DNA from 4 places in the Staphylococcus pseudoxylosus genome. Region 4 is predicted to be linked to each of the others. Evidence: riboswitches for the same ligand, from Rfam matches in the RefSeq annotation. Region 4 holds a riboswitch; each other region holds the start of a gene.
What was found. Region 4 has a riboswitch for S-adenosylmethionine ahead of LG295_RS01795 (MetQ/NlpA family ABC transporter substrate-binding protein). Riboswitches for the same ligand answer to the same signal wherever they lie in the genome.

Region 1 (3,216 bases), 400 kb from region 4:
ACAACTTTTTAAGACGAACGTTAGACTTACGTCACACAAACCTACCTCTAAAACTATTGATTATTTTTATGATATTATATTAGAATAGATTTACTGTTTTTAGCGTTTGAGGTGAGAGGGTGGAAAAATGGACAATGAGGCGCATGTTACTTTTAAACAAGGTGTAAAAGCATGTATTCCTACTTTGTTAGGTTATGCTGGTGTTGGCCTGTCTTTTGGAATTGTTGCAGTGGCATCGGGATTTAGTATGTTGGAAATTATTTTACTTTGTTTGTTAGTGTATGCCGGCGCTGCACAGTTTATTATTTGTGCACTTGTTATTTCTGGCACGCCCATATCGGCAATTATATTGACGACATTCATTGTGAATTCAAGAATGTTTTTATTAAGCATGACGCTTGCGCCAAGTTATAAAAACTATAGTTTATTAAATAGGATTGGTCTTTCTACATTAGTAACAGACGAAACATTCGGTGTAGCTATTACACCACATTTAAAAGGTGAGAAGATAAATGATCGTTGGTTGCATGGATTAAATATAACGGCATATGTCTTTTGGACATTTGCATGTATGATTGGTGCAGTCTTTGGTAAATACATACATCAACCAGAAGCACTAGGATTAGATTTTGCAATTACCGCTATGTTTATATTCTTAGCTGTCTCACAATTTGAGTCGATTAGACGCTCGAAGATAAACATATATTTTGTATTGATTATATGTGTGATTGTAATGATGCTTAGTTTAAGCTTGTTTATGCCTTCATATTTAGCTATCATATTAGCTTCGACTATTGCAGCGTTGATTGGAGTGGTGATGGAACGATGACAACGACGATACATGTGTTAACAATTATCGTGTTATGTGGTGTGGTAACGTGGCTTACACGAATTATTCCCTTTATCTTGATAACTAAAATAAAATTATCTGAACGTGTTATTAAATGGCTATCATTTATACCAATTACATTATTCACTGCATTAATCATCGATGGATTAATAGAGCAACAAGAAGGTGTGATGGGTTATAGCATTAACGGGCCGTTCTTAATAACGATGCTCCCAACTATTATTATTGCTGTGATATCACGTAGCTTAACAATCACTATACTTAGTGGCATTATCATTATGGCAGTGTTACGTTGGGTATTTTAAACAATCCTATTGAAGTAAGTTATATTATCCGTTAAACTATAAACAATTAGAAAATTAAGATATTTCAGATTACATTAACACTTTAATTTTATCTGAATTAATGAGCTTATCTTTAATACAATTAAAATCAAATCTTATTTCGAGAAGCTGAGGGACTTGGCCCGTAGACGCTTCAGCAACCGGCTTATAAAGTACGGTGCTAATACCATCGATACACTCGAATGATAAGAACTTTTAACTTCTTACTTATTTTATGAGTGAGGAGTTTTTTTACTAAGTAGGAGGTAAAACATGACGAATTATACGGTTGATACACTGGAACTAGGACCATTCACAACGGAGTCAGGTGAATTCATCTCAAACTTAAAACTACGTTATGAACATGTAGGTTTAAAAGGGCAACCACTTGTGGTGGTTTGTCATGCTTTAACAGGTAATCACTTAACGTATGGTACAAATGAAAACCCTGGATGGTGGAGAGGGATTATTGACGGTGGTTATATGCCTATTAATGATTACCAGTTTTTGACATTTAATGTTATTGGAAGCCCTTATGGTTCAAGTTCTGCATTAACAGATCCAAACTTTCCTGAGACACTTACGTTAAGAGATATCGTACGTGCTATAGAATTAGGAATTGAAACATTAGGTTTCGAAAGGATTAACATATTAATCGGTGGTTCGTTAGGTGGCATGCAAGCAATAGAATTATTATATAATCGTAAATTTGATGTTGAAAAAGCAGTGATTCTCGCAGCTACAGATAAAACATCATCCTATAGTCGTGCGTTTAATGAGATAGCGAGACAGGCTATTCATTTAGACCATAAAGAGGGTATGAGTATCGCAAGGCAGTTAGGTTTTTTAACATACCGTTCGTCTAAAAGTTATGATAAACGTTTCTCACCAGATCAAGTTGTAACCTATCAAAAACATCAAGGTAATAAATTTATGAATCATTTTGATTCTTTATGCTATTTAACACTCCTAGACGTCTTAGATAGTCATGACGTAGATAGAGGACGCAATGATGTAGATGAAGTTTTTAGTAACCTAGACACTAAAGTAATGACAATGGGCTTTACAGATGATTTGTTATATCCAGATGACTTAGTACGTGCCGTGGGAAATCGTTTTAAATATCACAAACATTTCTTTGTACCAGATAACGTAGGTCATGATGGTTTCTTACTGAATTTTAATGACTGGGCGCCTAATCTATATCACTTTTTAAAAGTATATAAAATCAAAAGAAAATGATTTAACGACTCTATTATATTAATTTTTAGGATGAAGCTATATGACTACTTTCGATAGGGGAGGGTAGACTGACATATATATAGTACATCCTTTTTTTGTACAATTATTTAAGTTGTGGTGGCATAAAATGAAACTAAAAGTAGTAGCATTAAAAATGTAATACCATGAAGTGTTGATTAGTTCAGTTATTTATACGTTTATAATTATGGAAAGTATAGTATATCGTTATCTTCTGTATTTGGATTGCCAATAATTGTATAAAAGTTTTAAAGAGGTTAAAATAATAGTTATAGTCAAAAATAGTATGGGAGTGGCGAAATTGTTTTCAAAAATATATCCTAAAGTAACTGTGCTTAGTATACTAACGCTAATCGTAGTGGCTTTAGCTTTACATATATTACCTCCGTTAGGCCTGGTGTTAGGTATCTTTGCAACAATTCCAGGTATTATCTTATGGCATAAGTCTATTGAATCATTTGGTTTAACAGCAGTCATTACAGTGGTATTAACAACGTTACTAGGTAATATATTTGTGTTGAGCACTATGGTCATCATACTCTTAGTGAGTTTTGTTATTGGCCAATTATTAAAAGAACGTACATCTAAAGAACGCATACTTTATATAACAACTACATATATTAGTATGTTCTCGTTAATTGCGTTTATGGGACTACAAACGTTTGATAAAATACCAAGTTCTACAGTTTTGATAAAACCAGTGAAAGATTACATGCATAACGTTGTTTCTGGAATTGCGGGAACTGCAGAATATAAGCAAATGCTGGAAGAAGGCTTCCGCCA
Region 2 (3,216 bases), 1.1 Mb from region 4:
TTAAGATTATCTCTTATCAATTTTATTAGTAGCCCAATCACCAATAAATTGAATGATGAACACTATAATAAGGATTAAAATTGTTGAAACAAAAATAACGTCATTTTGATTTCTAGTGAAACCTGTTAAATAAGCTAGGTTACCTAAACCACCGGCACCAATAACACCGGCCACTGCAGTAGAACCTACTAAAGCAATCGCTGTAACAGTAATACCTGAAATTAACGCTGGCATCGCTTCAGGTAAAAGTACTTTTTTGACTACAGTCCAAGTAGTAGCACCCATTGACCAAGCCGCTTCAATAACACCTTTATCAATCTCTTTAAATGCAATTTCTACAAGTCTGGCATAGAATGGAGCCGCACTAATAATTAAAGCTGGTAATGCTCCAGTTGGACCACTAATCGTGCCTAATACTAAACTTGTAAATGGAATTAATAATAAGATTAAAATAATAAATGGTATCGCTCTAAACAAGTTAACTATAAATGAAACAACCGTATAGAAAACCCTCGCTATAGGTGATTTACTTTTTGCTGATAAAAAGAGCAATACACCTAATATTAAGCCTAATATAAAGGCAAAAATTGTCGAAATAACTGTCATATAAATTGTTTCGTATGTCGCTAACCAAACTTCGTCCCAGCTGACGTTTGGCATTGTAAACATCTCGCGGAGGATGTCACTCAATGAATTACCCATGTCTTAACACCTCCACTGACACATGTTGTGCTTCTAAATCACTTTTGAACTTTTCGAATTTTTCTGAATTTACATCGCTCAATTGAATCACTAAGAATCCAAGCGAACCATCTTTTGTATGTTTAATATTAGCTTCTAATATGTTCACATCGATATTATGCGTTTTTGTTATGTACGACACGAGAGGTTCCGTGGCATTATTCCCTGTGAAATTCAAACGTACAACATAATCATCTTTATTAAGTGAGACTAAGTCACTAATAGATTCATCAAAATCATCATTTAAATCATCTTTAACAAAACGTTTTGTAACTGCATGTTGTGGATTTTCAAAGACTGTGGAAACTTGACCTTGTTCAATCACACGACCGTTTTCCATAACAGCCACTTCATCACATATGCGTCTAATAACATGCATTTCATGCGTAATAATCACGATTGTTAAATTTCTTTCTTCTTTAATTTTCAATAATAATTCTAAAATTTCATCTGTTGTTTGAGGATCCAATGCACTTGTCGCTTCATCACAAAGCAATACAGTTGGTTCGTTTGCTAACGCTCGCGCAATGCCGACACGTTGTTTTTGACCGCCTGATAGCTCTGAAGGATATGCACTTTCTCTACCTTTCAGCCCAACAAGTTCTACTAATTCTTTTGCCCGTTGTTTTGCTTCACGGCGAGGCACGCCCGCTATTTCCAATGGAAATGTAATATTATTTAATACAGTACGAGACCATAGTAAATTAAAATGTTGAAATATCATGCTCACTTTTTGACGCTTTTTTCTTAACTGTGATTTTGATAGCTTACCAATTGTATCTCCATCGATAATGACGTCTCCTGAAGTCGGTTGTTCGAGGTTATTTAGAAGTCTAATTAAAGTACTTTTCCCCGCACCTGAAAAACCAACTACTCCAAAAATCGAGCCTGATTGAATACTTAAATCAACATGATCTACAGCCAGTACGTCCTGTTTTTTCGTTTTGTACTTTTTGACTATTTGATTTAACTCAATCATTCTGTTTCCTCCTTGTGTTGCTAATCCTTCAATTAAAAAATGCTTCCTCTATGTTCACCGAAGTATAGAGAAAGCAAAATCGCTTCTCTCATCTTCTAAAGTTTTAAAACTTTATGTGAATTGGCACCATTTCTATTAAAGACGGTTGCCGGGCTTCATAGGGCACATCCCTCCACCTCTCGTGATAAGAGTTTCATTATTTAATTATTTTTAATCCTACCATTGTACTAATATTTCGTCAATAACTATTTCAAATTTTCTAACAAATAAGGCACCGATTGAAATGCATAAATTCTTTTTTGCTCTTCACCTTTTGACATTACTAATAAAACTGGTACAGATTGAATTTCATATGATTGGCTAAAATCAGGATGAAAATTTAAGTCCATTTTTATTGTAGGTAATTGCAAAATATCATTAGCAATATCTAGCATTCGTTCAGAAACCTTACATGTTCCACATGTTGGTGTGTAGCCAAAGATAAGATACTTATCTTCGTTTATATATTTATTGACGTCAACACGTTGTTCACTTGTTACATTCATGTTAATAAACTTACCCTCTCAGCTATATAATCCAATCTTGCTTTCGCCACCTTTTCCTCATCCTTTACTATAAAGCCATGTTTTTCTAGTACTCTAGATAAATATGGTTTAGGACAACGAGCAACTTCACAATATTGTTTATCTACTCTTATATGTCTACTTTCACTTAAATAGCGTTTGAACCATTTTCGTATTCTTTCACCTTCATCATCCGAATCCACAAGAATATACACTTGTTTGTCATATAAAGTATCGATCATTTCATCTAATTTATCTACACCCATTGTACCATTCGTGCAGATAATTTCTATAGGTTGATCAATCACTTGTTTGACACGCTTCTTGTCTGACTTTCCTTCGACAACAATTACTTGGTTCAGTATCGTCATGACATCCACCCTCTAAATGTTGATAGTAAATCTTTTCTACTTAGTTCTTCACAATCCTTGGTGACAATAAACATAATTTACATAGTTTAAATATTTCTTATTATTACAAACATAATTTATCATTTTTCAAAGTTGAGGTGAACTCGTTAGACTTATAAAATTACTAACGCTCCAATAGTCCTCAATGATATGAAAAAACTCCAAGACAGTTATATCATGGAGTTCAGTGTTATATTATTCGCCAATCATTTCTGAATATTGCTCAGCTGTTAATAATTCATCTAATTGACTTTCGTCACTTAGTTCAACTTTAACCATCCAAGCTTTTTCGTATGGTGATTCATTTACGAATTCTGGGCTATCTTCTAACTCATCGTTAGATTCAACTACTTTACCTGATACAGGTGCATATAGTTCTGAAACTGTTTTTACGGATTCAACACTACCAAAAGTGTCGCCTTCATTAATTTCGTCATCAACTTCTGGTAATTCAACGAATACGATATCGCCAAGTTCACCTTGAGCATATTCAGTGATACCAATTGTTACTGTATTACCTTCA
Region 3 (3,216 bases), 790 kb from region 4:
ATAATTGTATTAGGGTGAGCTGCTTTAGATGGCGTTACAATATTTTCAATGTGGTTGATTGGGTAAGCTGCACGCGTATTTTCTGTGTATTGATTATTATCGAAGTCAACGTCACCATCTTCGTCAACGATAACATTTTCTAAAATAGTACCATATTTAATAGCGTCATAAATTTGAGGTTCTTTTTTATAAGAAAGGTTAATTGCTTTAGCGTAACAACCACCTTCAATGTTGAAAATACCATTTTCATTCCAACCATGTTCGTCATCGCCAATAAGTTTACGTGTTGGGTCAGCGGATAGTGTCGTTTTACCAGTACCAGAAAGGCCGAAGAATAAAGCAACGTCACCTTTGTCTCCAACGTTAGCTGAACAATGCATGCTCATAATGTTATCTTTAGGTAGTAAATAGTTCATTACGGAGAAAATACCTTTTTTCATTTCACCAGCATACTCAGTCCCACCAATGAGGATCACTTTATGTTTGAATGATGTGATGATAAATGTTTCTGAGTTTGTGCCGTCAATTTCTGGATCGGCTTTAAAATGCGGTGCTGAAATAATTGTGAAGTTTGGTTTGATTTCTTGTGCTTCTTCTTTTGAATTAGGGCGTATAAACATATTTTGAGCAAATAGATTATGCCACGCTAATTCATTTACAACAGTTAATTTCAATTGTGAGTCGTGATCACTACCAGCATAACCATTGAATACATATAGTTCATCTTTTTTGTCTAAATAGTTTAGAACCTTATCATATAAATTTAAAAATGTTTCTTCCTCAATCGGTTGGTTAACATTTCCCCAGTCAATATCATCTCTATAAGATGGCTCATTTACAATAAACTTATCTTTTGGTGAACGACCTGTATATTTACCTGTTCTAGCGTTAATTGCACCTAATTCGGTAAGTTCGCCTTCATCATTATCTAAAATCTTGTTATACAACTGTGTTGTAGATAATTGAAATAATGAAGATTTTTTGTCTAAAATACTTTCAATTTTGTTTGTATAAGTGTATGTATCTACAGCCATACTAATCCCTCCAACGCTATTTAGTTATTGTAAGCCTTTACAATTACAGAGTATAACACATATATATCAATAGTCCATACCAATTTAAAAGGAATTTTAAATAAATATTAATAAATGTAAAATTGACATTATATCGTTGATTCTGTACTATAGGACTTAACGGATTCTCTTATCCTGAGTGGCGGAGGGACATGGACCCAATGAAGCCCAGCAACCTCTTCTTAATACGAAGAAAGGTGCCAAACCGTTTGCAGACAAATATCGTCTGAACGATAAGAGCGAATGGACGTATAAGGGCCTTCTCTCTATTTATTGATAGTGTAGAAGGCTTTTTTAATGAGCTCAACAGAGAGAGAATTTTCGTAATTTAAAACTAAAGGAGCAAATTATGACTTACAATAGAAGATTATTCACTTCAGAATCAGTAACAGAAGGGCATCCAGATAAAATAGCGGATCAAGTATCTGATGCTATATTGGATGAAATATTGAAAGATGACCCAAACGCACGTGTTGCTTGTGAAACGACAGTGACTACTGGCATGGCGTTAATTTCAGGAGAAATATCAACAACAACATATGTTGATATTCCGAAAGTGGTTAGAGAAACAATCAAAGAGATAGGCTACACGCGTGCTAAATACGGTTATGATAGCCAGACAATGGCAGTATTAACGGCAATTGATGAACAGTCACCAGATATCGCTCAAGGTGTCGATACAGCATTAGAGTATCGTGAAGACGCATCAGAAGAAGAAATCGAAGCTACAGGAGCGGGAGATCAAGGTTTGATGTTCGGTTATGCTACGAATGAAACGGATACATACATGCCTTTACCAATCTTCTTATCGCATCAACTTGCGAAACGCTTATCAGATGTACGTAAAGATGAAATATTAAATTACTTACGTCCTGATGGTAAAGTACAAGTAACTGTGGAATATGATGAGCAAGATCAACCACATCGCATTGATACGATTGTCGTGTCAACACAACATGCTGAAGATATCGAATTAGCACAAATTCAAGATGATATTAAAGAACATGTTATTTATCCAACAGTGCCAGAAGCACTTTTAGATGAGAACACTAAATTTTATATCAATCCTACTGGTCGTTTCGTTATAGGTGGACCACAAGGTGATGCAGGGCTTACTGGACGTAAAATAATTGTTGATACGTATGGTGGTTATGCACGTCATGGTGGGGGATGCTTTAGTGGTAAAGACCCAACTAAAGTTGACCGTTCTGCTGCTTATGCTGCACGCTATGTAGCAAAAAATATCGTTGCTGCTGAATTAGCAGACAAATGTGAAGTACAACTTGCATATGCGATTGGTGTAGCTGAGCCTGTTTCTATTTCTATAGATACATTTGGTACAGGAAAAGTTAAAGAAAATGAATTGGTTGAGGCAGTTAGACAACATTTTGATTTAAGACCAGCTGGAATTATTAAAATGTTAGACTTGAAACACCCTATTTATAAACAAACTGCTGCATATGGCCATTTTGGTCGTACAGACGTATTATTACCATGGGAAAAGTTAGATAAAATTAATTTATTAAAAGATACAGTTAAAGCTTAACTAGAACAAAAGTTTTTTAACTTTACTCTCGAATGCTATACGTTTATCTATTATAATTAAGTTACTGAACACATAAAGGAGCGTTTTTTGTTATGAATTCATTTGGACCATTAGAGATTGGTTTAATTGTGGCAATTGTTGTAGCAGTAATTTGTTTCATTTTATTTATCATTGCTTTGAAAAGTAAGAAGAAAGCACAACAAAAGGTAGAAGAACAATACAAAACCAGAGAACAAAAACTAAGCGATGAGCATGAAGAAGAACTAGAAAAAGAAAGAATAGAAAATAAAAAAACAGTAACAAAGCAAAAAGAAGAATATAATGCTACAGTTAATTCGAAAAATAGAGAAATTGATGCATTGAAATTATTCTCTAAAAATCAAAGTGAATATGTAACTGATATGAGACTTATTGGTATTCGAGAAAGATTAGTAAATGAGAAAAGAATTCGTCCAGAAGATATGCACATTATGGCTAATATATTTTTACCTAAGAATGAATTTAATGATGTACAGCGTATTAGTCATTTAGTACTTACGCGTACTGGTTTATATATAATTGACTCACAATTATTAAAAGGTCACGTATACAATGGCG
Region 4 (3,216 bases):
TTTTGGGGTCGATTTGATAATGATGAGCGATAATCGTCTTGAACCTTGAAGTTTCTAAAGACGTTCCCGTTCCAATGATTTTATGAGTTGGATAGTTTACTTGATTAGCAAAATATACGATCGAATCTACAGGATTAGAAATCACAATAATGATTGCCTCTTGTGTTACCTCAGCAACTTGACTCATAACATTTTTTATAATGTCATGATTGCCTTGTGCTAATAAAGTACGATCACCATCATTTTTATCTGTTGGTACACTCGCAGCAACCACAATAAAATCAGCATCTGCTAAATCTTGATAATCTCCAGCTTTAATCTTGATATGCGCAGTATTAAATAATCCTTGTGAATGATTATGATCAAGCGCTTCTCCACTTGCAATTTCATCTTTATCATCAACCAACACAATCTCTGAAAATAAATTCAAATATTGTACATCTGTTAAAACTTGACTACCTACTCTTCCTAAACCAACAATGCCTAGTTTAGACATACACTACACCCCTTTTTCATTACTAATATCTGTTCATAATAACTTATTTTTCATACGGAATTACATCTTTACCGTATTCTTTTTTAATGAATTCTTTCATGTCTTTAGATTGTAGCACTTTTATAAGTGCTTGATATTTTTCGTCATCTTTATGTCCTTTTTTCACAGCAACGATATTCGCAAACGGTGATGACTCAGTTTCACTAATGATAGCATCTTTATGTGGCGTTAACCCATTATCTAACGCATAGTTTGAATTCATAATAACTGCAGCACCTTCCTTACTTTCATATGTCTTAGGTAAGAATTCTGCCCCTTGTTTATTATTAAACTTCAAATCTTTTTTATTTTCTACAATGTCTTCAAATTTTGCGTCTTCTATACTAACACCTTTTTTAATCTTTATTAATCCTTCATCTACAAAGAATGATAAGAATCTACCCTCTTCAGCTGGATTGTTAGAAACATATATTGTTGAACCTTTAGGAATATCTTTAATATCTTTATATTTTTTACTATAAACACCCATTGGCGTAGTAAATACTTTTCCAACTTCTTCTATATCATAATTGTGATCTTTCTTTTCTGCTTTTAAGTAAGGCGTATGCTGGAAGAAATTGGCATCTACATCACCTTTATCTAATAGTTTATTAGGTACTTTATAATCATTAACTGTTTTAACTTCTAAATCATATCCTTGTTTTTTCATTTCTTCTTTTGCATGTTTCAATACTTCACCGTGTGGTGCTGGCGAAGCTGCAATTGTTATTTTTTTATCCCCATCTTTACCATTTGAATTGCCACATGCTGCAAGAACAATGGTTAATATTAATAATGAACATAAAACAATTAATTTCCTCATAATCTATTTCACTCCTCATGAATTTTTAAGTTTCAAAGTAAATAAAAAATACTTTCTCTTAATTTTATAAGAGAAAGTATAAACCTTCTCTCATCTCTAAAAGTTTGGTAACTTTTTGTGAATTAGCACCATTTCGTATAACGACGGTTGCTGGGTTTCATAGGGCACGTCCCTCCACCTCTCTTGATAAGAGTAAATCAGTATGTAGTTACAATGTTTTTATCCTAGCATTATACTCATGTTTAGTCAACGAGTTTTAAGAAAATTCTAAATAATACGTCTACTAACTAACTTCTGTTCCATGTGAAACAACAATCCATTAAAGCGATATAACTTTATAGAAGGACAACTGCTACATATGCAATAAAGTTATTTAATGCATGCAGTGCTATAGCAGTAGCTAAACTTCGTTGTGTTTTTAAATAGACATATACGATACCTATAGCGATAACAAGATACATAACAATTTCTAATGGTGATTGTGCTGCTATTACGTGTAAAGATGCAAAAACAATTACAGATATGACTGACATCACTATAAAATTCAATTTCTTTCCTAATTCACCAATTACCAAGTGTCGGAAGAGAAACTCTTCAGTAACCGGCGCAATAATTACAATAGAAAAGAACGCAAGTACCGTTGAGAATGGTGTACTAAACATTTGTTGAATCAATAAATCGTTTTGTGTTTCTTCAAACTTCCATTGTTCAGGTGCAAACGCATCAACTAATACAGGAAAAATTAATTTAAATATAAACATAACAATAAATGTAACAATGATGAGTTTCCAGTATTTCTTAATATTACTGAAGCCACTTTTCCACTCAATTTTATAACTATTTTTATGTAACAACATCCATATAATCATGATAAATATAAAAACACCAATCTCCATTAACAAATCAGCGGCGCTCGACCCATCAAATTTATCATTACTGTAACTATCACCAAAACTTATATTAACTGCCCACGTTATACTCAAAATTATAAGTGACAAGAAAAAATTACTAGCTAAATAAATGATTGGCAGAAAAAAATCTTTACCGTTAATATCCTTCCATCGATATTTCTTTTCGTTTTTAACCGACATTATAGTCCCTCCTAAAGTTTTATATATAACACACTTTTACATTGTACAATTTCCATTTTCTTCAAACATTTTACAATAATATAAATAGATAGTATAGATAGACATGTAAACTAATTTATTTAAATTTCAATGCGTAAAAGGAAATGAAAAGTGGTATATAGAGATTAAATATACTATACATAGTTTAAGGAGTTGTTGTCGATGCGTATATTGGTACTAGGTGCTGGCGGAATTGGTGGATATTTTGGTGGTCGCTTAGCTGAGGCTGGCAAACATGTCACATTTTTAGTACGGCCCAAACGCAAATCATATCTAGAACGAAATGGCTTAGCCATTCATAGTGAAAAAGGAGATTATCATTTTAATCCACAACTCATCACAAAAGATGATCGTGTCGAACCTTTTGATATCGTGCTCTTATCTTCAAAGTCTTATCACTTAGATCATGCTATTGAAGATTTAAAACCATTTATAGATCATAACACCTTAATTATTCCACTACTTAATGGCGTTGCACATGTCCCTAAATTACAAAACGCTTTTGGAAAAAATAAAATCATGGGTGGTTACTGCATTATTGAAACAACACTTGATAGTACTGGCGAAATTGTTCAAACCAGTCAATTTGATAAACTCTTTTTCGGGGAGTTAGGTGGTACTGAAAGCAACCGTGCTAAATATGTTGAACAAGCATTTTCAGGAACAAAAGCTGAATTTATTCTAAACACAAATGTCGAACAAGGCATGTGGCATAAATATTTAATGAT

Region 1: another riboswitch for S-adenosylmethionine. It lies ahead of LG295_RS00060 (alpha/beta fold hydrolase family protein); the one in region 4 lies ahead of LG295_RS01795 (MetQ/NlpA family ABC transporter substrate-binding protein).
Region 2: another riboswitch for S-adenosylmethionine. It lies ahead of LG295_RS10295 (methionine ABC transporter ATP-binding protein); the one in region 4 lies ahead of LG295_RS01795 (MetQ/NlpA family ABC transporter substrate-binding protein).
Region 3: another riboswitch for S-adenosylmethionine. It lies ahead of metK (methionine adenosyltransferase); the one in region 4 lies ahead of LG295_RS01795 (MetQ/NlpA family ABC transporter substrate-binding protein).

Annotation. Positions count from the first base shown of each region.
Region 1 covers NZ_CP085024.1:14,034-17,249, forward strand. The annotation lists gene LG295_RS00050 (AzlC family ABC transporter permease) at 128-829, shown strand; gene LG295_RS00055 (AzlD domain-containing protein) at 826-1,155, shown strand; SAM riboswitch class I at 1,287-1,386, shown strand; gene LG295_RS00060 (alpha/beta fold hydrolase family protein) at 1,447-2,415, shown strand; gene LG295_RS00065 (DUF2232 domain-containing protein) at 2,720-3,216, shown strand, end outside.
Region 2 covers NZ_CP085024.1:2,156,243-2,159,458, forward strand. The annotation lists gene LG295_RS10290 (methionine ABC transporter permease) at 7-702, opposite strand; gene LG295_RS10295 (methionine ABC transporter ATP-binding protein) at 695-1,720, opposite strand; SAM riboswitch class I at 1,806-1,911, opposite strand; gene LG295_RS10300 (thioredoxin family protein) at 1,966-2,265, opposite strand; gene LG295_RS10305 (toprim domain-containing protein) at 2,262-2,654, opposite strand; gene gcvH (glycine cleavage system protein GcvH) at 2,889-3,216, opposite strand, start outside.
Region 3 covers NZ_CP085024.1:1,203,835-1,207,050, forward strand. The annotation lists gene pckA (phosphoenolpyruvate carboxykinase (ATP)) at 1-1,034, opposite strand, end outside; SAM riboswitch class I at 1,201-1,313, shown strand; gene metK (methionine adenosyltransferase) at 1,423-2,619, shown strand; gene LG295_RS05825 (nuclease-related domain-containing protein) at 2,712-3,216, shown strand, end outside.
Region 4 covers NZ_CP085024.1:411,574-414,789, reverse strand. The annotation lists gene LG295_RS01800 (lactate/malate family dehydrogenase) at 1-496, opposite strand, end outside; gene LG295_RS01795 (MetQ/NlpA family ABC transporter substrate-binding protein) at 540-1,358, opposite strand; SAM riboswitch class I at 1,446-1,551, opposite strand; gene LG295_RS01790 (type II CAAX endopeptidase family protein) at 1,694-2,449, opposite strand; gene panE (2-dehydropantoate 2-reductase) at 2,651-3,216, shown strand, end outside.